3 regions of the Cupriavidus sp. GW821-FHT02F09 genome follow, and region 2 is predicted to be linked to each of the others. Evidence: predicted binding sites of a transcription regulator. Region 2 holds the regulator's gene; each other region holds the start of a gene.
The links. Region 2 encodes FliA, which starts transcription of late flagellar genes. Its sites were predicted from a motif close to CTAAAGTTTNNNNNNNNNNNGCCGNTA; they were not measured.
Positions count from the first base shown of each region.

Region 1 (7,337 bases), on a different contig from region 2:
ACGAAGCTCTGCACACCGGTAGCCATGGCACTGGTGTTGCTGGCCACGTTCACCGTGCTGGTGCCGGTGGTGGCCAGGTTAAGGGTCACGCCCTGGGCCGCGCCCTGGACCGAATTGCTGGCACTGGTGATCGCCAGGCCGTTGATGCTGAGCTTGGCGTCCTGTGCCGCGATGTTCTGCGTCATCGCCGTCGTGCCGCCCGGGTTGTACGTCAGCAGGTTGCTGATGGTGGTGGGGTCGCCGCTGCCGTTGCTGCTGACCGAAACACTCATGCTCGAAGCAGCGCCGGTGGTGTTCGAGGTCAGCACCAGGTGATAGGGCGTGCTGCTGCCGTCGTTGACGATACTGGCGGTAACGCCGGCATTGGCGGCATTGATGGCGTCGCGGATGCCGCTCAGCGTATTGTTGGTGCCGTTGATGTTGATCGACGCTGCCGCGGCGCTGCCGGGTGTGAAGGTGGTCGTGCCGCCGCTGGTGGTGGTGGTGCCGAACTGGATCTGGATGGTGGCGCTGCCCAGCTGCTGGCCGGTGCTGTCGGTGATGCCGTTCGAGACCAGCGTCTGCGACTGTGCCAGCTGCGAGACGTTGACGGCATAGCTGCCCGCCACCGCGGTATTGTCGGCCGAGGTGCTCAGCACGCTGGTGTTGCTCGACGAGGTGGTGGTGCTGTTGTACAGGCTGGCCGTGCCCAGGGCGGTGGCGGCGGACTGGAACGAGGCCAGCGCCCCCTGCAGCACGCCATAAGCTGAAAGCTGGGTGTTGACCGCGCTCTGCTGATCGGTGATCGGGGTGAGCTTGAGCTGTTCCGCCGATTTCAGATTGGTCAGCAAAGTGCTCAGATCCAGGCCGGAACCAACACCAAGCGACGAAATCGCTGAACCGCTTGTCGAACTCGTTGCACTCGTTGAACTCATGATGCGTACCTGTGGTTTATGTGTGCGGGGAGAGGCGCCCGATCAGGCGGTTTGGTGAATCAGCAGGCCCTGCAGCTTATCAATGGCGCGGACAATGCGCAGGACTTCTTTTGTGGGGAACTGGCGAATCGTCTCGCCGGAGACCTTGTCCACGACACTCGTGACCATTCGGTGCGTGGCTTTGTCGATGCTGACGCGGACCTCGAGCGGGGTGGCCTCCAGTGCCTCGTTGAGGCTCTTCAGCGCACTGTCCAGCCCGGTGCTGCCGGCCGCATGGGCGCTGTCGGTCGGCTTCGATTCCGCTGGCCCCGAACCCGGATCCGCCTGGCTTCTCGCCGCTCCGGCGGCACCAACGGACGATGCCGGCCCAGCGGTGAGCGTGGCCGGCATTGGCAGTAGCGGTTCGGTCGAACTGATCATGATCTGTTCTCGCAACGTTGGATCGGTGCACAAAAGGCTTCGGTGGAAACGCTTTCAGAGCGGAGACCGCTCTGAAAACATTCCCGGCAGGACGGGCCCGGGTAGAGCCCGTCCTGCTAGGAGACCGCCGTCTGTTGCGAGAATTAACGCAGCAGCGACAGCACGCCTTGGTTCGACTGGTTGGCCTGGGCCAGCACAGACGTACCTGCTTGTTGCAGGATCTGGGCGCGCGACATGTTCGACACTTCGGTCGCGTAGTCAGCGTCCTGGATGCGCGAGCGCGAAGCCGACAGGTTGGTCACAGCCGAGCCCAGGTTGGTGATGGCCGAGTTGAAGCGGTTCTGCACTGCGCCCAGCGAGCTGCGCAGCTTGTCGACCGTGGCCAGCGCCTTGTCGATCAGGGCCAGCGGGTTGGTGCTGCCCGAGCCGGTGAACTGGGCCGTTGCGGTGGTGGTGCCGGCGGTGCTCAGCTCGATTTGGGTGGCATCCGTGACCGACGTGGTGGTCGAGCCGCCGTTGGCCTGGGCGCCAGCCTGCGTACCGGCGGACAGCGCGTAGTTGTTGCCGCCTTGGGTGATGAAAGCGACTGCAGCGCCGCTGGTGTTGGCGCCGACCTTGACCAGCTGGCCAGCCACGGTGTTGCCGGTGTTGCCGTTGGCGGCATCGCCGATCTTCACTTGCACCTTGTTCAGGGTGACGTTGCCGGTGGCGGCGTCGACCGAGGCAGCGTAGTTGTCGTTGCCGTACTTGACCACGTAGTTGCTGGTGGCGTTGCCGGCGGTGTCCAGCACGTTGTTCAGGGTCAGGGAGCTGGTGCTGACGGTCGAGCCGACGACGGCGGACAGGGCGTTGGCAGCCGAGGTCAGGTTGACCGAAACCGGTGCGGAGCCGGTGGCGGCTGCAACCGTGGTGATGGCGCCGCTGGTGCTCAGTGCGTTCTTGGCCACCGTGAAGCCGGTCATGCCCAGGGTCTTCGAGCTGATTTCTTGCAGGCCGATCGAGATGGTCTGGCCGTCTTGGGCGCCGACTTGCACGCTCAGCGGGGTGGCGGTGGACGACAGGACCTTGACGCCGTTGAAGTCGGTTTGTTGCGAAGTGCGGTCGATTTCAGCCAGACGTTGCGTGATTTCGTCCTGGATCGATTGCAGGTCGCTTGCCGAGTTGCTGCCCGTTGCGGCTTGGACGGACAGGGTACGGATAGCTTGCAGGTTGTTGTTGACTTCGTTCAGCGCGCCTTCAGTGGTTTGCGCCAGCGAGATGCCGTCGTTGGAGTTGCGCTGTGCTTGCGTCAGGCCGTTGATGTTGGCGGTGAAGCGGTTGGCGATCGCCTGGCCGGCGGCGTCGTCCTTGGCGCTGTTGATACGCAGGCCCGACGACAGACGCTGGATCGCGCTGTTCAGCGACGATTGCGATGCGTTCAGGTTGTTCTGCGTCATCAGAGACAACGTGTTGGTATTGATGGTCATCGACATGGTACGACTCCTATTCTTTACAGTAGATTGTGCAATCCGGCTGCTGCCGCAACGTTGGCTGCCAGGCAATGCTGGGCGAGAAGTGCCACCGTTGTTTGGGTTATCGGTTGGTGCCGGAAAAGATTTAGAGTGATCTTTGCGATGGATTGAAACTGAGTGGCGGATTCGGCGCGAAACGAGCCCCGCCGGGCCTGCGGCGTGACGCCGGCAACGCCTAGCGGCGCTTGCGGGTACGCGGTGTATATAAGCTGACAAAATCCGGCGAGGTCTCCGCCCCGGGCACGCAGGCCATGGCCTCGGGGGCGTGAGCCGGCGTGATCACGGCGATGGAATGCTTGTAGACGATCTGCGGAAGCGGGTCCTGCGCAGACTCTGCCAGCAGCACCATATAGTTGTCCGCCGCCATGATCACGCCGTGCAGTCGAATGCCGTTCGATAAATGCACGACGACAGGATTGCGACTTGCGCTGTGGGTGGAGAGCTGCAGGTGCTGCAGTTTCCGGCTCGGGCGATCGATCCTGGTTACCTTCTTGTTCACAACTTCTCCGGAAGAGCCCGCTCGGGTTCTGGCGGCTGGCAACGGTCCAATAACTGGGCCTGGGCAATGCGGTGTGACAGCACGGCTGGGCGCCGGCTGTGGCGCGGCCTGGGCTGGGCGGGGGATGAAACATCCGCTCTCGGTGCTGGCGCGGGACGGCGAGGCGGCATGGGCCGGGACCGGACCTGGTTTGTGTCCAGGCGGTGGATCCGATGCTGCTCCGCAAGCTGTGGCGGGCGACGCCGCCAGAAGAGAAGGGGAATACTTCAGGGGCGAGGGTAACAAAATTTCTTACAAATCTTGACGGTTGGGGGGCGCGTCTCGTGTAGAGGTTTTCCTCTAATAAAACTATTGCATCACGCTGCAAATCTATGAATTGATAGGCGCTTGCGTGGCAAGTCCCAACGCCACCTGCGCCCGCATTCCCTATCAGGCACGGGTTTGCGGGCAACAAAGTGGCCCTGGCCTGCTGCTGCGATGTAACCCATGCCGCGTATTCGCCACTTGAGTGACATTTTCGGCACTTTTGCTATCAGAGTTATCCCTGATAGAAATTGGATTTACACCTCATGTAAGCAGGTTTATATTCGCTTCAGGGCCTTTCGGCTCTAAAGCAGTCCTGGAAAGCCTACGAGCACCCCGCGCGTGGGCTTCTTTTTTTGTGCGCCCACTTTGCTTGTTGTGCGCCCTCGGCGACAAGCGCCGGTGGCGGCACTTCGAAGTGCGTGGGTGACATTAGACGACAGGTTGCAGCCGGCCAATCGTTCGAATTGCCGGGCTTTTCCCCCTTATATTCCCTTTCAATTCCGCATTTTTCCGCTTCTTTGTGGAAGTCGCTGTTTAGCCCTCAAGCTTGCTCCCGTCCCTGCCGTTAAGCCCGCGATGCGGTGTCGCTCCGGAAATCTGTCCGGGGCGAGGATGAAGCGCGCGCGATAAGAGTTAAAGGAGCCGGGAAGATGCGTTGGTTGCGAAACTTTGGCATTGGGGTGCGCCTGACGGTAGCGTTTTCGCTCGTGGCGCTGCTGCTGGTTGCCGTGGCCGTGCTGGGCATGATGTCCCTGCGCACCATGAACGAATCGATGCGCCTGACAGTGGAAGGGCGCCTGTTCAAGGTGCTGGAGATCGAGCGTGTCAAGCAAGATGCGCTGCGCACCGGCATCCTGGTGCGCGATGCCACCCTGAATGAGGATCCGGTTGCCGTGCGGCGCAACGCCGAGCGCATCGGCGCGCTGCGCCAGGACATGCGTGGCACGCTGGATGAACTTGGGAAGTGGCTTTCCAGGTCCGCCAGGCCTGAGATCCAGGAAACCTATCGTGCCCTGATCGAGGCACGCAATGCTTACGACACCCAGCTCGACACGGTGTTGCGCCAGTTGCAGGGTGGCGAGTTCGACAGTGCTCGCAGCGCGCTGGTCGCGACCCTGCCGGCGGCGCAGGCACCTTACTTCGACAAGCTGAGCGAATTGTCCGACGGGGGGCGCAAGGTGGCCGCCGCTGCCGTGCAGGAGGCCAATGCCAGCTATGAGATGGCGCGCAACCTGCTGCTGGGCCTGGCTGCCGCCGCGGTCGCGCTGGCCGCCGTCCTCGGCATCGGCATCACGCGCTCGATCACGCGCCCGGCGCGGCAAGCGCTGGATGCGGCACAAGCGCTCGCACATGGCAACCTGACTTATGTCATCCAAGCCAGCAGCGATGACGAGATGGGCCGCATGCTGGGGGCGCTGGAGCGCGCTTTCGGGCAGTTGGCGACACTGGTGCACGGCATCCAGGGCGCGACGCGCTCGATCGATGGCGCGACCCGGGAAATCGCCAAGGGCAATACCGACCTGTCCCAGCGCACGGAAGAGCAGGCGGCATCCCTGGAGCAGACCGCGGCATCCATGGAGCAGCTCACCTCGACGGTCAAGCAGAACGCGGCCAATGCACGCCATGCCAACGAACTGGCGGTCAGCGCTTCCGGCGTGGCGACGGCGGGCGGGCACGCAGTGCGCGGCGTGGTCGAGACCATGCAGCATATTTCGCAATCGTCGGCCAAGGTCGCCGAAATCGTCGGCGTGATCGAAGGGATTGCCTTCCAGACCAATATCCTGGCGCTCAACGCGGCGGTGGAAGCCGCCCGCGCCGGTGAGCAAGGACGTGGCTTTGGCGTGGTGGCCGCAGAGGTGCGCAGCCTGGCCCAGCGGTCGTCGTCGGCGGCCAAGGAGATCGGCCAGCTGATCAATGGCTCGGTGGGGCAGGTGGCCCATGGCGCCAAGCAGGTCGAGGACGCCGGCCGCACCATGGACGATATCGTCGGGGCGGTGAAGCGCGTGACCGACATCATGGGCGAGATCGCCGCGGCCAGCGAGGAGCAGTCCTCCGGCATCGAGCAGGTCAACCGTGCCATCAATCAGATGGAAAGCGTGACGCAGCAGAACGCCGCGCTGGTGGAGCAAGCCGCCGCCGCCGCCGAGAGCCTGCAGCAGCAGGCAGCCGGGCTGGTCGATGATGTATCCAGGTTCCAGGTGACACCGGCGCAAACGCATGTTGCACGGGCGCCGGCACCGGCTGCGCCTGCGCGGGCGGTAGCCGCAGCGCGCGTGGCGCCGGCAGCCGCGGGGCGGCGCCACGCGGCGCACACGGCCGCAGGTGGCAAGAGCCACCCGCCGGCCCGCCCGGGGGCGGCTCGCCCGACCCCGGCCAAGCCCGTGGCTCCGGCCGCTCGTGCTGCCCAGGCAGTGCAGGTGGTTCAAGCAGCGCCGGCAGCACCGGCAGCACCGGCAGCACGAGTAGCACCAGCAACCGCCGCCAAGCCGGCGGCCCGGCCAGCCGCCGTAGCGCCACGTGCCGGCGCGGTCCGCACCCCCCGCGAGCCCGTGTTGCCTAGCAAGGCCCGCGCGCCGGTGGTGCGCCAGGGCCGCGAACCAGTGCTGTCTTCCAAGGCGCTGCCCGCCGCCCGTCAGGCCAAGGCTGCTGCCGTGGCCACACCGGCGCCGCGCCGCGCCGCGCGCACCCCGGCTGCCGGCAGCCCGGCTGTGGCTGCAGGGGACTGGGAATCGTTCTGAGACAGGCAACGTCGCCTTGAATGCCGTTCAGGTCAGGAGCCCGGCAAGGCGGTGGGGCGGCTGCAAGGCGCAAGGCTTAGGCCTACAATAGCGCCCTTGTATACAAAAACAGACAGGAGCGATGCCGCCCGTTCGCGGTGGCGCCGCACTCAATGTCCCTCGCCGCAAGCGTTCTCTCCCCTGCGCCCATGACCGCCGTCTCCATGCCGTCCTTCCTGGCGGCTTCAGCTCCGCCTTCTTCCGCCCGGTCACCCGCGACCGCGATCGCCTCAGCCACTTCCGCCTCCTCCGAGGCCGCGGACGACGGCGGTAACCCTCGCAACACGGCATTCGTCCCCCCGCCGGTTCCGCCGGTGCCGGTGATGCAGATCATTTTCGGGCTGATGCTGGCCATCCTGCTGGGGGCGCTGGAGCAATCGATCGTGGCCGTGGTGTTGCCGGAGATCGCGCTGCAGCTTAACGGCTTCGAGGAGATGGCCTGGGTGGTCTCGGCCTACCTGGTGGCCTCCACGGTGGTGACGCCGATCTACGGCAAGCTCTCGGATCTGCTCGGGCGGCGCTCGGTCCTGTCGTTTGCCATCGTGTTGTTCTTCCTGGCTTCGATCGCGTGCGCGCTGGCGCAGACCATGCCGCAACTGATCATCGCGCGCGTCCTGCAAGGGCTGGGCGGCGGTGGCCTGATCTCGGTGTCGCAGGCCACCATTGCCGATGTGGTGCCGCTGCGCGACCGTGGCCGCTACCAGGGCTATGTGAGCGGCGTATGGGCCGTGGCCAGCATGGCCGGCCCGGTGATCGGCGGCTACCTGGCGCACTACCTGTCGTGGCGCTGGATTTTCTGGATCAATCTGCCGCTGGCGCTGATCGCGCTGCTGGTGGTCCGCCGTGCGCTCAAGCACCTGCCGGCGGGCAGGCGCCGCCATCGCATCGACTACGTCGGCGCGCTGCTGTT
Region 1 is NZ_JBWKVH010000043.1:43,143-50,479, reverse strand. It holds gene fliD (flagellar filament capping protein FliD) at 1-914, opposite strand, end outside; gene AC07XB_RS31860 (flagellar protein FlaG) at 957-1,334, opposite strand; gene AC07XB_RS31855 (FliC/FljB family flagellin) at 1,478-2,806, opposite strand; gene AC07XB_RS31850 (RNA chaperone Hfq) at 3,021-3,344, opposite strand; gene AC07XB_RS31845 (methyl-accepting chemotaxis protein) at 4,301-6,388, shown strand; gene AC07XB_RS31840 (MDR family MFS transporter) at 6,751-7,337, shown strand, end outside.
Region 1: a site for FliA is predicted at 2,908-2,934, ahead of AC07XB_RS31855 (FliC/FljB family flagellin). Genes of this name have one in related genera too.

Region 2 (7,337 bases):
AAGGTGCCGGTGCTGAACGACGAAGATGCGCTCTTTGCCCAGGGCGGCGTGCTGGCGCTGGTGGGCCCCACCGGCGTGGGCAAGACCACCACCACCGCCAAGCTGGCCGCGCGCTTCGTGCTCAAGCACGGCCCGGAACGCCTGGCGCTCCTGACCACCGACACGTTCCGGATTGGCGCGCACGAGCAATTGCGCATCTACGGCGACATCCTTGGTGTGCCCGTGCACGCGGTCAAGGACGCGGCCGACCTGCGCTTTGCGCTGGCGGCACTGACCGAGAAGCACCTGGTGATCATCGACACCGTGGGCATGAGCCAGCGAGACCGCAACCTGTCCGAGCAGATCGCCATGCTGGCCGGCGTGCAGGCGCCGGTGCAGCGCATCCTGCTGCTCAACGGCGCCAGCCACGGCGACACGCTCAACGAAGTCGTCCACGCTTACCGTCACGATGCCACGCCCGACGGCGGCATCGACGGCTGCATCGTCAGCAAGCTGGATGAGGCCACGCACCTGGGCTCCGTGCTCGACGTGGTGATCCGCCACCGCTTGCCGGTGTACTACGCCTCCACCGGCCAGCGCGTGCCCGAGCACCTTGAACTCGCCAACGGCGCGGCCCTTGTCGAGCGTGCCTTCCAGACGCCGCGCCGCGGCTCGGTGTTTGCCGACGCGGAAGCCGCGCGCCGCGCCATGCCCGCGCAGGACGACAGCGAAGCCGCGCGCGCAGCCAGCCCCGGCGGCGCCGACGGCATGCTGCGCTCGCTGACCGACAGCGCCAACGCGGTGGGCGATTGCGTGGAGCAACTGAACGCTGGCAGCTATAGCTTTGAGCTGGTCCGCTCGCTGTGGCAGCAACGCAATGAGAGCGCACCCTCGCCGCGCCTGATGGCGCAGCAAGTGCGTGAGGCCGCCTGCCGCGACCTCGCCCGCCATTGCGACCGCTTCGTGCTGTCGCTGAGTGCCACGGTGGCCGCGCCGGTGGCGGGACGGCGCGCGCCGCGCCCATGGCAACACACGCTGTTCCTGGCGGACCGCGACGGCCTGCCGCTGGCGGCCGCCGCCGCGCCCGCCGGCCGCACCGGCCCGGCGCTGCAAGGCGGCCAGGGCGGATGGGAAGCCGATGCCGCCACGCTGTGCGCCGCCATCGCCGCCGCCCGTACCGTGGTCAACGTACTCGACGCCATGCCTGCCGCCCCCGTGCTGGCACGCTGGCAGCAAGCTGGCGAGCGCTGGCTGGCCACCGCACGCAAGACCACTCGCGTGGCCAGCGGCGGCGGTGCCGTCAAGCTCGATGCGTTGGCCGAGACGCTGACCTTCCACGCCGTGCAAGACATGGATTATCGCGGCCGCGATGCTGTGCAGTGGATCGCGCAAAGCCCGGTGCGCGTGCTCGAAGGCCAGGCACGCGGCGCCCGCTCTGCCGCCGAAGGCGGTACCGAGGCAGGCTTGCTGGTGTCGCGCGTGGTCGACCGCGAGAACGGCCAGACGCTCGCCGTGCATTACCTGCTGTGCGACCCGGCGCTGTCGGCCGAGGGCGCACAACTGGCCCGCTGGGCCCGCTGGGCCGAAGCCGGCGAAGCGCAACTGCGCACGCTGCGCCATGCGCTGGACCACCTGGGCCAAGGCGACGGCGGCAATGAACCCGCACAGGCCGAAGCGCAGGCCTGCGCCCGCTTGCTCGCGCTGCAGATGGGCGTTGCCGCGCTGCGCCTCGAGCAGGCCTGCGATGATTCGGTCACTGCATTCCTGGCGCGGCTGACCGGCCGCGCGCCGGCTCGCCAGGCTTGCGGCGCAGCGGTACTGGTCGAAGGCATCGGCCGTTTGCTGGCCTTGCTCGACGTGCTGGAAAACTATCCCGCCCGCAGCGGCCGCGCCACGCAGTCCGCCGTTCAGGAAGCGCCGCCGGAGACGTTCCAACTGGGCGGCGCCGGGGGCCAGCTCGAGGCGCGCATGAGCGGAAGCCGCGTGTTCGAGACACTGGCGCATGGAGAATAAGCCGTGAATTCACTCGCATCCGACCAGGCGGAAAGCCTGCGGCGCATGCTGGCGCCACGCGCCACGCGCCGCATTGCCGTGGTCGCAAGCGATGCCGGTGCCGGCGCCACCACGGTGGCACTGGGGTTGGCCAACGCTCTTGCCCTGCAAGGCGAACGTGTACTGCTCGTCGATGAGGACCGCTTCGGCGCCCGCGCCACCCGGCTTGCCGGCGCCATGCCGGAAGGCACCCTGGCCGCGGTGCTGGGTGGCGCGGTGACGCTCGACGCTGCGCTCGGCAAGCGTCCCGCCGGCACCATCGCCGTGCTGCCGGGCAGCCCCCAGGCCAATGGCGACCTGCAGCTGCTCAAGTCGTTTCGCACCGTGCTCAGCGACGCCCGCAGCGATGCGGATGGCGGCTTGTCGCAAATGGCAGGCGCGGCGCACAACCTCATCGTGGTGCTGCGCGCGGAGCCGGCCTCGATCAAAGCCGCATACGCCTGCATCAAGCAGCTCAATCACCTGTACGCCTGCCGGCGTTTCCACCTGGTGATCAATGCCGCCGCCGGGGACGCCGCCGCCAGTGCGGTGCTGGGCAACCTGGCCCGTACCGCCAGCCAGTACCTTGGCGTCGAGGCCAGCCCCGCGGGCAGCCTGCCGCACGATCCGCTGGTTGAGCGCAGTACCGCATTGGGCCGTTGCGTGGTCGAGGCCTTCCCGGCCGCGCCCGCCACCGCCGCATTACGCCGAATTGCCACGGGCATTGCCAGCTGGCCAATGTCCGCCGATCCCCGTTCAACCCTGTCGGCACCGATGGCGCCGACGGCCACGGCCCTGGCTTAAGGGCCGGGACCTGCAAGCTAGGACTCACGAGAATTCCACCATGTATACGATTCAGGGAAAGCTCGAACAGACTGATACCGTGACGGCGCATGCGTCGCTGGTGCGTCGCATCGCCTTGCAACTGGCGGCCAAGCTGCCTGCCAGCGTGCAGCTCGATGACTTGATCCAGGCCGGCATGATCGGCCTGCTCGACGCCGCCAAGCGCTATGAAGACACCCACGGTGCGCGTTTCGAGACCTACGCCAGCCAGCGCATTCGCGGCGCCATGCTCGACGAGGTGCGCGCCAACGACTGGCAGTCGCGCAGCCTGCGCCAGTTCACGCGGCGGATCGAGCGCACCGTGCGTGGCCTGGAGCAAACGCTGGGCCGTGCGCCGCTCGATTCCGAAGTGGCGCAGGAACTGGAGCTGCCGCTCGACGAATACCAGACGCTGCTCAACGAGGTCTATGGCTGCCAGTTGCTGCACTATGAAGACTTCGAGCGCTCCGGCGAAGAGGACTTCCTGGACCGGCACCTGAGCGTGAGCGATGACGGCAACCCCCTCACGGTGCTGATGGAGAGTGGCATGCGCGAAGCGCTGATCCGCGCCATCGAGCGCCTGCCCGAGCGGGAGAAGCTGGTGCTGTCGCTGTGCTATGACCAGGAGCTGAACCTGCGGGAAATCGGCGCGGTGCTGGAAGTCACCGAGTCGCGCGTGTGCCAGATCCGCAGCCAGGCGATTACACGGCTGCGTTCGCAGTTGCGCGGGCTGCTGTGAGCAACGGGCCCAAGCACTTCGCTGCGTTGGCGCTAGCCGTGGCGTGCTGCCCGGCACTGGCCGCGCCTGGCGGGCAGGCGCTGCATAGCTGGTCGGCTTCGGTGAACGGGCCTGCGCTGTACAGCAAAGGCTTGCGCACCGTTTCCGTCCCGATTTCACCGACCGGCTATTTGCCGCAGGCGCAGGGCGCAATCACGACGGTGCGGTGGCGCTATAGCTTCTCGCGTACGCCGCCGAATGCACTGCAGGCTTACCTATGCAATGCGCAACGGTGTGTATTGCTTTCGGGGGCTGAGGGGCTGACCGAGGCGTTTAGCGGGGATGACGCTGCCAAGGGCTTTGTGTTTGCCTTTCAGGTGCCGGGGAAGGGCGCGTTGACGCCGGTTTTGATCGGGCAGGCTAACGAGGTGACGGTTGGGTTTCGGTGAGGGGGCAGGGTAGCCTAACCTAACCGCAACTGCTTAACCGCAACTGCAGTCCCACTACCGCTGCGGGGCGGCAATCACGGCTACATCGAATCGTCTTCTGTTCCCGCTGGCTTGCTCCCCTCTCCCACTTGTGGGAGAGGGGCCGGGGGAGAGGGCGGGCACTCGCAAGAACGAGATGCCACAAACCACCCAATTCAACCAGTCGCCAGACTGACCCCTTGCGGCCCGTTCTGCGTGCGCCCGTCGCGCCCATAGAGCGTCGTGTTGTCACCCCGTTGCCGCAACGCCAGGATCGCTTCCTCGGTGAACTCGAGATGCGCATCCACAACCGCGGCATTCAGCGCATTGGCGTGGCTTGCCGTGCGTGCCGCAAACACCAGCCTCCGCCATGCGGCCTCCACCGACGAATCGATCTGGCGCCCGAACAGCTGGCCGCCCGCGCCGGTGCGAATTCCCATGGCACCCATCTGCGCCTCGCGCGTGCGCGTCAGGGCGCCCAGCAATCCGGCCAGTTCGACCTTGCGTTCCAGCAGCCCGGCAAGGGCCTGGTAATCGCCGGCCTTGATCAGGCTTCTTTCTTCGCCTAGTACGGTGGCGAACTCCTGCGCGAGCTCGGTTTCGCGGTGCAGGTTCTGGATCAGGGACTGGCTCATGGCTTGCCTATCTTAGGGTGGGGTTGGCGATGCGGCCCGTAGCAAGCCGCGGTGTCAGGCGCCGCCGCTGAGTTCGCGCAGGGACGCGAGCAGCCCGTCGGCGATCTTGCTTGGGTCGATCTTGATGCGGCCTTCGGAGATCGCCTGGCGGATCTCTTCGACCTTGGCGGTGTCGATATCGTCGTCATGGTCTTCCACCATGCGCGCGCCGATCTCGCGCACCTGGGCCGACAGGGGGCTGCTGACGCGCACGCTGGACGTCTCCGGGGCAGCCGTCGATCCGGGGGCGCCGGCCACGCTGCGCACGGCGCCGTCGATGGCGTCGCTCGGCCTCGACGAGGTGGTCTGATTGATCTTCACGATGATTCCTTGCTGGGTACCTTTGGCTTATCGGATGCTTAGGGCGAAACTTTAGGTCGAATTGCGACGCCGCGGCGCCGTCTTTCCGGCCGCGGAGCGCGCGTTATTGTCTCATGAGCCGGCCCATGAGACGCATGCGCAACTCCAGGTGTCGCCGTCCCGATTCCCTATTGCTGTAGCACCACCGTGTCGCCGTTGCGCACCAGCGCATTGACCACCTGACCGCTCTTGAGCCGCACCTGGACGTTGTTGCCCACCGCGGCCTCGGCCATGACCTTGCCCTCGCTGCTGAGCTGGAACGACTCGCCTTCCACCAGCACCGTCACGTTCTGGCCCTGGCGTACGGCAATGGCCTTCTTCAGTAGATCCATCCGCATCGGCGAACCCGCGGCGATGCGGTTGGCCGCCACCGCGCCGGTCACCTGTGCGGGATCCGTCACCACCGCGCGCGGCAGCGACGCCAGGTCGCCTTGGCGGACTTCCATATCGGCTGCATCGATGGCCTCGCCGGGCATCAGGTTGCGCCCGGCCACATAGTAGTCGGCCACCACCGACACGCGCGCTTGCACGTAGCGGGTCCAGGGACGTTCGCCGGCGCAGCGCACGCCGACCGAGACCCGGCCCCAGGGGGACGCGCCCGGCGGCAGGAACGGCTCGGGCAGCGGGCAATCCGGCGCGCGCCCGCCCGAGGGCGGTACCACCTGGATGGTGGCCTTGCCGGGCAGGCCGGCAGTCTGGCGCTCAAGGAATTGTTCGACCGCGGCGCGCACCGGGTCTTCGAGAAACGGCGAGGGCGGCGCCGCGCCGGCGCTGCCGGGCAGCGTGCCGCCGGCGGCCAGCACGCAGAGCAGGGCGCGCGCCGCGGCGGCCCGGAAACGAGGGGTCATGTGTACATCCAGGCAAGGAAACGACGCGGGCCGCACCGCGAAAGCGGGTGCTGCGTGCGTGTCAACGGGTCCTATTGTAGGCAGCCCCGCGTTCTTGCTCGAGTCGAAATGCGCGGTTTTCTTTGCCCTATTCGTGCGATTGGCATGACGGGGCCGCCCCTAAGATGGCACACCTGAAGAAGGTCGACCTTCGTTGCTCTCCCCCTCCAGCGAGACACAGACATGATTGACAGACTCGATGCGGCGTTGCGCTTCCAACAAGAAGCGCTGAGCTTGCGGACCCAGCGGCAATCGGTGATTGCCTCCAATATCGCCCATGCCGACACACCTGGCTACAAGGCGCGCGACTTCGATTTCTCCAGCACGCTGGCGCAAAGCGTCGAGCGCGGAAAGCAAGCCGAAGGCGTGTCGCTGTCCACCACCTCGGTGCGCCACTTGCCGGGCGTGACGTCTGCGTTCGCCGACAAGATGCAACTCGACTACCGCATCCCGATGCAGTCGAGCATCGATGGCAATACCGTCGAGATGGACACCGAGCGCGTCGCCTTTGCCGACAACGCGGTGCACTTCGAGTCCGGGCTGACCGTGATGAGCGCCAAGATCAAGACCATGCTGTCGGCCATCCAGCAGTGAGCACGCCATGCCCGCAATGAACATCTTCGAAGTCGCCGGCTCGGCCATGGCTGCGCAGTCGCAGCGCATGAACGTGACCGCGTCCAACCTGGCCAATGCCGACAGTGCGGTCGGCCCCAACGGCCAGCCCTACCGCGCCAAGCAAGTGGTGTTCGGCCTTGCCGCCACACCAGGCCAGAACGACGTGGGCGGCGTGCAGGTGGAGGGTGTGATGGAAGATCCGTCGCCCCCGCGCATGGTGCATAACCCCACGCATCCGCTGGCCAATGCCGACGGCTACGTCACGATGCCAAACGTTAACCCGGTGGAGGAGATGGTCAACATGATCTCGGCCTCGCGTTCCTACCAGGCCAACGTGGAAGTCCTCAACACCGCCAAGAACATGATGCTCAAGACACTGACCATCGGTCAGTAAAACCGGGATACGCAATGACCACGACCTCCTCCACAGGCAGCAGCACCAGCGCCGCCGGCATCGCCAATACCCTGCAAAGCGGCAGCGCATCCGCCGCCGACCTGCAGAACAACTTCCTGACGATGCTGGTCACGCAGATGAACAACCAGGATCCGCTCAACCCGATGGACAACTCGCAGCTGACCTCGCAGCTCGCGCAGATCAGCCAGGTGAGCGGCATGCAGACCTTGAACACCACGCTGAACTCGCTGCTGTCGCAAGTCAGCGCGAGCCGCGCGATGGATTCGGCAGCGCTGATTGGCCACACCGTGATGGTGCCGGGCAATGCCACCACGGTGGCCAGCGGCGTGCCGGGCCAGATCGGTGTGGACCTGCCGTCCACCGCCGATG
Region 2 is NZ_JBWKVH010000012.1:92,931-100,267, reverse strand. It holds gene flhF (flagellar biosynthesis GTPase FlhF) at 1-1,992, shown strand, start outside; gene AC07XB_RS16045 (MinD/ParA family ATP-binding protein) at 1,996-2,814, shown strand; gene AC07XB_RS16040 (RNA polymerase sigma factor FliA) at 2,855-3,571, shown strand; gene AC07XB_RS16035 (flagellar protein FlhE) at 3,568-3,999, shown strand; gene AC07XB_RS16030 (flagella synthesis protein FlgN) at 4,194-4,652, opposite strand; gene flgM (flagellar biosynthesis anti-sigma factor FlgM) at 4,707-5,012, opposite strand; gene flgA (flagellar basal body P-ring formation chaperone FlgA) at 5,180-5,899, opposite strand; gene flgB (flagellar basal body rod protein FlgB) at 6,122-6,532, shown strand; gene flgC (flagellar basal body rod protein FlgC) at 6,540-6,947, shown strand; gene AC07XB_RS16005 (flagellar hook assembly protein FlgD) at 6,962-7,337, shown strand, end outside.

Region 3 (7,337 bases), on a different contig from region 2:
GGCGAGGCAGCCTTGATCGCCGGCGACGGCACGCCGGCCACCGTCAGCCTGCCTTACTACTGGGACCGGTCCCGTCCCGGCCAGACCGGCGGCGCGCGATTTCTCCTGCGCTTCCCGGATTTGCCAGGCCGCCAGGGCATGGCCGCGCTGTACATCGAGCGGGCCGCCAATAGCTATGAGGTGCGGCTCAACGGCAGCCGCCTTGCCCACGCTGGCAGCCTGTCGGCCCCGGCACCCTATGCCGGCCAGCAGCCGTTGCTGATCCCGGTGCCGGCTGACCTGCTGCGCCCGGAGAACGAGCTGCTTGTCACGATCGCTGCCAGCGCCAGCTCGCGCGGCGGCCTGTCACCCGTGGAGTTTGGTGCGCCGGCACTGGTGGAGGCGCACTACCAGCGGGCGCTCTGGTTCAAGGTCATCGGCCCGATAGTCATCGCAGCGGCCAGCGTGCTGCTGGCGTGCCTGGCGGCGCTGGTGTGGTGGCGGCAGCGGGATCCCCTGTTCGGGTTATATGCCATCGCGGAGCTAGGCTGGTCTTTCGGGCTGGCCGAGTACTTCGTTTCCGACGATGCCGGCGCGCCCGATGCATGGCTCGCGCTGGTGCTGGCCGGGCGGGCGGTCTTCATGTACGCGACCGCCAGGTTCGCCATTGTTGTGACCGGCCTGGAGGCGCGCTGGCTGCGCCGCGGGCTGCTGCTCTACCTGAGCATCAAGCTTCCGCTGATCGCGCTGATGGTGACGGCACACAGCACCCGCGCCATGGTGCTGGCCAATGTGGTCGTCAATGTTGCGATGGCGCTGTCGATCGTGGCCGTGCTGGTCCGCGCCGCCGTGACGCGTCCGGAGCGTGAGCGCACGGCGATTGCCGCCGCCCTTGGCCTCACCCTGCTCATCTCGGTGCTGGATTTGATCCATGTCTGGTGGATCGGGGATGCCTACTGGGACTCCTCCGTCACCCGCTACGTGTCGCTGATTTTCAGCCTGACCATGGGATGGCTGCTGGTCGACCGCTACACGCGCGCCACACGCATGCTGGCTGCGCTGAACCAGAAGCTGGACAGCGCGATCTCCCGCAAGGAGCAGGAACTGCATGCGATGTATCGCCACTCCCGCGAGATGGAGCGCGAGCAGGCCACCCTGCAGGAGCGCGGCAGGATCATGCGCGATATCCATGACGGGCTCGGCAGCCAGCTGGTGGGCATGCTCTCCATGCTGCGCTCCGGCAGCCCTTCCACGCACACGTTGCAGCAACAGCTGCAGCATGCGCTGGATGCCCTGAAACTATCCGTCGATGCGTTGCAGGACACCGGCGGCGACCTGGCCACCGTACTCGGCAACCTGCGCTACCGGCTTGGCCCGCGGCTGGAGGCGGCGGGATTGCGGGTGGACTGGCAGGTGGCGCGCCTGCCGGCGCTGCACGACCTGACGCCGCAGCGGGTGCGTGAGCTGCACTACCTGTTGCTGGAGGTGTTTTCCAATGCCATGCAGCATGCCGGCGGCAGCGCTATCCGGGTCTCGGCGCACCATGATGCCGCCCAGCAAGCCCTGGTCATCGAGATCCACGACAACGGCCGCGGCTTTACGCCCGAGGCTGCCGCGCACGGACGGGGATTGGGCAATATGCGCCGGCGTGCCGAGGCCATCGGGGCGGCGCTGGACCTGCGCTCTTCGGCGCAAGGGACGACCGTGCGGCTGACGTTCGCACTGGCGCCGCAGCCACCCGGCTCCGCCGTTTAGCCCCCCGCACCCGTTTGATGTCAACCCGGGCGCGGGTAGCTCCGTTATCGGATTGCCGGAATCAGACCTTGATGTCGATGCTCTGGCCAAGGTGAGGGGGATTGCTGGCCGGGACGCTGACTTGCGGCATCGAGCCCAGCAGGGTTGCCACGCTCTGCGCCTGCAGGTCCAGCGACTTGCGCAGCATCATGGTGGGCACGGGATCGCCGCCCGAGTTGCTAGCCGCACTGACGAGGGAAATATCCATTGAACGGTTTTCCAGGTTGAGATTGAGGTTGAGGTTGAGATTGAAGCTACGTTCGAAGCTGCGGTTGAAGCTACGATTGGCATTGAAGCCAGCGGGAAGGCGCACCTCCCAGCATCCATGTTGTCGGCCATCAACCGGGAATCTTTAGCGCGGCGGCCGCAATAGCGGGCCGCCCGCTTGGCATCCGGAACGTTTATCATAAGCAGCCCGGCCGCTTTGGCCGGGAAAGACCAGACAGCCAGCACCGTCAGGATGGCGGCTGAATCCGGCGAAACCAGTCACCAGAATGAACATCATGGGTCGGGCGCAGAACATTGCGGGAAGCTTCGCTATTTCGTGTTTGGCTTTTGGCATCTCGACGGATTGCCTGGCGCTGGATTCGGCCGAACTCTATGAGCGGGAATCGCCCAGCATCTGGGTGGTATCCGTCTTTGACGCGCAAGGCACGCGGTTCGGCCTGGGCAGCTCGGTGGTGATCGGGCCGGAGGAGCTGGTCACCAACTGCCACGTGCTCAAGAGCGGCAAGTCCATCAGCATCCGGCGCGAGAAAGTCACCTACGGCGCCAGCCTGGTGCATGCCGATGTCGAGCGCGACCTGTGCATCCTGCGCGCCAAGGGCCTCACCGCCCCGGCGGTAAAGATCGCGCCGCTGGCCGCGCTCAAGGTGGGGCAGAAGGTCTACGCCATCGGCGCGCCGCGCGGCTACGAGCTGACGCTGAGCGATGGCCTGCTCTCCTCGCTGAACAAGGACGAGCGCGACCGCATCGTCCGCCTGCAGACCACCGCCCCGATCTCCCCAGGCTCCAGCGGTGGCGGCCTGTTCAACACGGACGGGCAACTCGTCGGCATTACCTACCTGATGCGGACCGACGCGCAGAACATCAATTTTGCCATTCCCGCGCAATGGATCAGCGAGGTGCCGGCACGGTCCGCGCTGGCGCTGCAGAAATTCCGTAGCGAGACGGCATCCACCGCCCCGCCTGCCATGGCGCTCCCGCCTGGCCAGCCTGGGCAGCCTGGCCAGGGCGCCACGGCCTACGCCCCGGCCCGGCCTGCGGCCGGCCCGCAGGGCAGGCAACTGACCGGGGTCGAGCTGGCCAGCCATTTCACGCATCTTGGCAGGATCAATGCCATCGCGCCTTCCGGCATTACGCTCTGGATGCAGGTCAGGGAAAGCGGCAGCCTGGATGTGACCAATTCCGTCAGCCGCGGCTATTCGTCCGGGCGCTACCGCATCGAGCCGGAAGCCAACCAAGTCTGCCTGGAGATGGCCAACCCGAGTTTCAGCGCGATGCAAACGTGCTATCGGCTGACCGAGGCCGACGGACGCTATGTCATGCGATCCGCCACCAGTCCCTATTACTTTTCATACACGAAGTAACAAGCGCGCGCCGGCCGCAGCCGCTCGCCTCGCCATTTCTCTCAGGGCACAAGACATGGGAAACCGATATCGAAATAGCACCCCCGCCGCGCTGGCCGTGGCGTCTATGCTGCTGGGCGGCTGCGCGCCGACCACCGTCGGCGTGACCAGCCGCGCCAGCGACTACACCGGCAAGCCCACCCGCATGTATGTGCTGGGCACTACCGGCATGGGTTGGAACAGCGACTTCTCCGCGGCGTTCGCGGCCAAGTTCCGCGAGGTCACCCGGCAGTGCGGCGTGGAATCGGCGTACGACGAGATCTCGGGGCTGGAGCTGGACTCGACCGCGCTGACCGGCAGGATGCGTACGTTCGCCGCCGATACGGTGCTGACCATCGCCAACGGCGGGGGCGTGGTCAACGCGTCCGGCGGCCGCCTGTCAATCAACTATGGCACGACGCTGACGGATGTCAGGCAGAACCGCGCGGTGTGGAAAGGCAAGTACACGTTCAGCCGCGGCGGCACCCTCATCCCGATCGAGGAGCGCGCTGCAGTCCTGGCGATCGACATCACCAACAGCCTGAAGAAAGATGGCTTCCTCACCGGCTGCGCGCAGATCGCGCTGGGCCAGAATGGCCGGCTCGACCCGGCTGCCGTGCCGCATGCCGCCGGTGGCAGCACGAATACGATCAGCCAGGCCCGCCCGGCGCCACCCGTCTCCGCGCCTCCTGTCTCCGCACCTGCGGCCCCCGCTACCGCGGCAACCCTGCGGGACCTGCAAGACCTGCTGCCACCGAAGTGACAAGCGCGGGCCGCAACGGGATCAAGCGCCCAGCCCGGCCTCGTCCAGATCCGCGAACAGGATCGTCCCCGTTTCCGATTCGGTCACAAACACCTTGCGCGGCTGCCCCGGCTCAACGGCGGGCTGAAACGCCAGGTTGGTGGTGGTTGCGCCCGCCGGGCTGGCGAGGATCGCCTCGGGCTCGCCGCGCTTGCTCAGCACCCACACGCAGCCCAGGCTGGCATGCGCCACAAACAGCCGGTCACGGCTGTCGATGGCCATGCCGTCGGGGCCGCTGGTGCCGTAGAAGCTAAAGAACTGCCCTACCTTCGACACGCTGCCGTCGGCCTGCAACGGCACGCGCCACACGCAATTGCCGCGCGTGGCCGCAACGAACAGCACCTTCTCGTCGCAGGACAGCGCCAGGCCGTTGGGGCTGGGCACATTGCCCAGCAGCAGGTCCAGCTGCCCGCCGGCACGCAGGCGGTAGACGCGGCCCGTGGGATCGTGCAGGCCGGTCTGGCCCTGGTCGGTGAAATACAAGTCGCCATTACGGGAGATCACGAGGTCGTTCACGCCCTTGAACTGCTCCGCGTTGCGCCGTCCCAGCAAGGTGGTCACCTCGCCCGTGTCCACGTTGACGCGCAACAGGCCGTTGCGATAGTCCGCCACCACCAGTTCGCGCGCGTTCAGGAACTTCATGCCATTGGGCTCGCCCTTGTACTCGGCGACCAGCGACCATTCCCCGGCCGGCGAGATGCGCAGGATGCGCCCGAACGGAATGTCCGTCACGTACAGGTTGCCCGCGGGGTCGAATACCGGCCCCTCCAGGAAGCTGTCGATGCAGGCCCCGCCCTTGTTGGCATCAGCCCACTCGGAGCGCACGCCAGTCTTGCGCAAATGCGCGGGCATTGCTGTGAAGACCTGGAGGGATATCTCCCGGGGCACCGTTCTGAAGTACATGTTCGTTCCTTGTTGTCCTGGCGCCGCGCAATGGCGGCGCTTGCCCATTTACTCGGCCTTCACATCGGCGGATTTTGCCACCTGGCTCCACAGCGCGGTGTCGTCCTTGATGCGCCTGGCGAATTCCGTAGGCGCAATGCCGCCCGGCTGGGCGCCCATGCTGGCCAGGCGCTCCTTCACCTCCGGGCTGTTCACGCTCTTGTGCACCTCCGCCTGCAGCTTGGCGACCAGCGCAGGGGGCGTGCCTTTGGGCGCCGCCAGGCCAAACCAGTTGATGACCTTGTAGTCCTTGAGGCCAGCTTCGGCAAAGGTCGGCACGTCCGGCAGCGCGGGCACGCGCGCGGCGCCCGTGACCGCCAGCGCGCGGGCCTTGCCGCCCTTGATCTGCGGCACCGCGGTTGGCGTGGCGGTGATCAGGATATCCACGTTGTTGCCGATCAGCCCCATCAGCGCATCGCCCGCGCCCTTGTACGGGATATGCGTGATCGATATCCTGGCGTCCTTCTTGAAGACCTCGGCGGACAAGTGGGTGGAGCTGCCGGCGCCGCCCGAGCCGAAGTTCAGCTTGCCCGGGTTTTGCCTGGCGAAGTCGATCAGTTCCTGCAGCGTCTTGAACTTCGAGCTCGCGGGCACGATCAGGATCACCGGCGTCTGCGCAATCGTGGTCACCGGCACCAGGTCGTTGTTGTAGTCCCAGGGCAGCGCCTTGAACAGCGACGGCAGCATGGTGTACGTGGTGTCGTTGGCCAGCAGCGTGTAGCCATCGGGCGCGGAACGTGCCACCTGCAGCGTGCCGATGGTGCCGCTGGCGCCGGGCTTGTTCTCCACGAAGAACGACTTGCCAGTGCTTTCGGTCAGCTTCTGCGCCACCTGACGGGCCACGAAATCGGTGGTGCCACCGGCGGTGTATGGCACAACGATGCGCACCGGCTTGTCGGGCCAGGTGCCGCCGTGGGCATAGGTAGTGGCCACGCTAAGGGTTGCCAGGGCAAGGCTGGCGCAAAGGCGGTGGTACATGGCTGTCTCCATTGATGTCTGACTGGTGTCCGGTGTCCGGTGTCCGGTGTTCGCTATGCGTGGCTCACGCCAGCTCTCGGGGCGGCGGGTCGCTCTTCCGAAGTTGGTGCGCCTACTTGTTCTATTAGACGGAATAACATTCCGATTAATTGTAGGAGCCGTTGATTCGCCGGTCAATCCGGGGGCTTTCCCTAGCGAGCCTCGTCCCGGGCGCGGCGGATTTGCCATTGGCGGCAATGTGGGTGTTCGGCCGGGCAGCGCTGCCTGCGTTACCATGGCAGCGTACGTCTCACCTTGCGCATGCCCTCGCGCTGCCGCACCCACCTCGCGCCTTCGCCGCCATCACCCAATCGCCATGACCTCAGCACTGCTGCTTGAAAACATCCATGACACCGCCGTTGAGCGCTTCAAGGAAGCGCATGTCACCGTCGAGCGCCGCACCGGCGCGCTCGCTGGCGACGAACTGCATCGCGCTCCCGCGGCCCACCAGATTCTCGGCATTCGCTCCGCCACGCACCTTGGCGCCGCTGAAATCGAAGCCGCCAAGCACCTCGTGGCCATTGGCTGCTTTTGCATCGGCACCTCGCAGGTAGACCTCGACGCCGCAGCCCGCGCCGGCATGCCGGTGTTCAACGCGCCGTTCTCCAATACGCGTTCCGTGGCCGAGCTGGTTATCGCGGAGGCGATCCTGCTGCTGCGCCGCGTTCCGGAGAAAAACGCGCTGGCGCATGCCGGCAAATGGGCCAAGGGCGCAAGCGGGTCGTTCGAGGCGCGCGGCAAGACCATCGCCATCATCGGCTACGGCAATATCGGCTCGCAGGTTGGCGTGCTGGCAGAAGCCATGGGCATGCGCGTGGTGTACTACGATGTGCAGGCCAAGCTGTCGCTGGGCTCGGCGCGCGCGGCGCGCTCGCTGGCGGATGCGGTGTCGCAGGCCGACATCGTGACATTGCACGTGCCGGCCACCGCGCAGACCAAGAAGATGATCGATGCCGACGTGCTCCGGCAGTTCCGGCGTGGCGCGATCCTGATCAATGCGTCGCGCGGCACCGTGGTGGATATCGAAGCGCTGCGCGCGGCGTGCGATGACAACCATATCGCCGGCCTGGCGATCGACGTCTTCCCCGAAGAGCCCAAGACCAACGCTGACCGCTTCACCAGCCCGCTGCAGGGCGTGCCCAACGCGATCCTGACGCCGCATATCGGCGGCAGCACGGAGGAGGCGCAGGAAAATA
Region 3 is NZ_JBWKVH010000039.1:38,751-46,087, forward strand. It holds gene AC07XB_RS30390 (sensor histidine kinase) at 1-1,734, shown strand, start outside; gene AC07XB_RS30395 (YjfB family protein) at 1,796-2,086, opposite strand; gene AC07XB_RS30400 (S1C family serine protease) at 2,268-3,362, shown strand; gene AC07XB_RS30405 (hypothetical protein) at 3,418-4,143, shown strand; gene AC07XB_RS30410 (SMP-30/gluconolactonase/LRE family protein) at 4,165-5,085, opposite strand; gene AC07XB_RS30415 (Bug family tripartite tricarboxylate transporter substrate binding protein) at 5,134-6,102, opposite strand; gene serA (phosphoglycerate dehydrogenase) at 6,458-7,337, shown strand, end outside.
Region 3: a site for FliA is predicted at 2,103-2,129, ahead of AC07XB_RS30395 (YjfB family protein). Genes of this name have one in related genera too.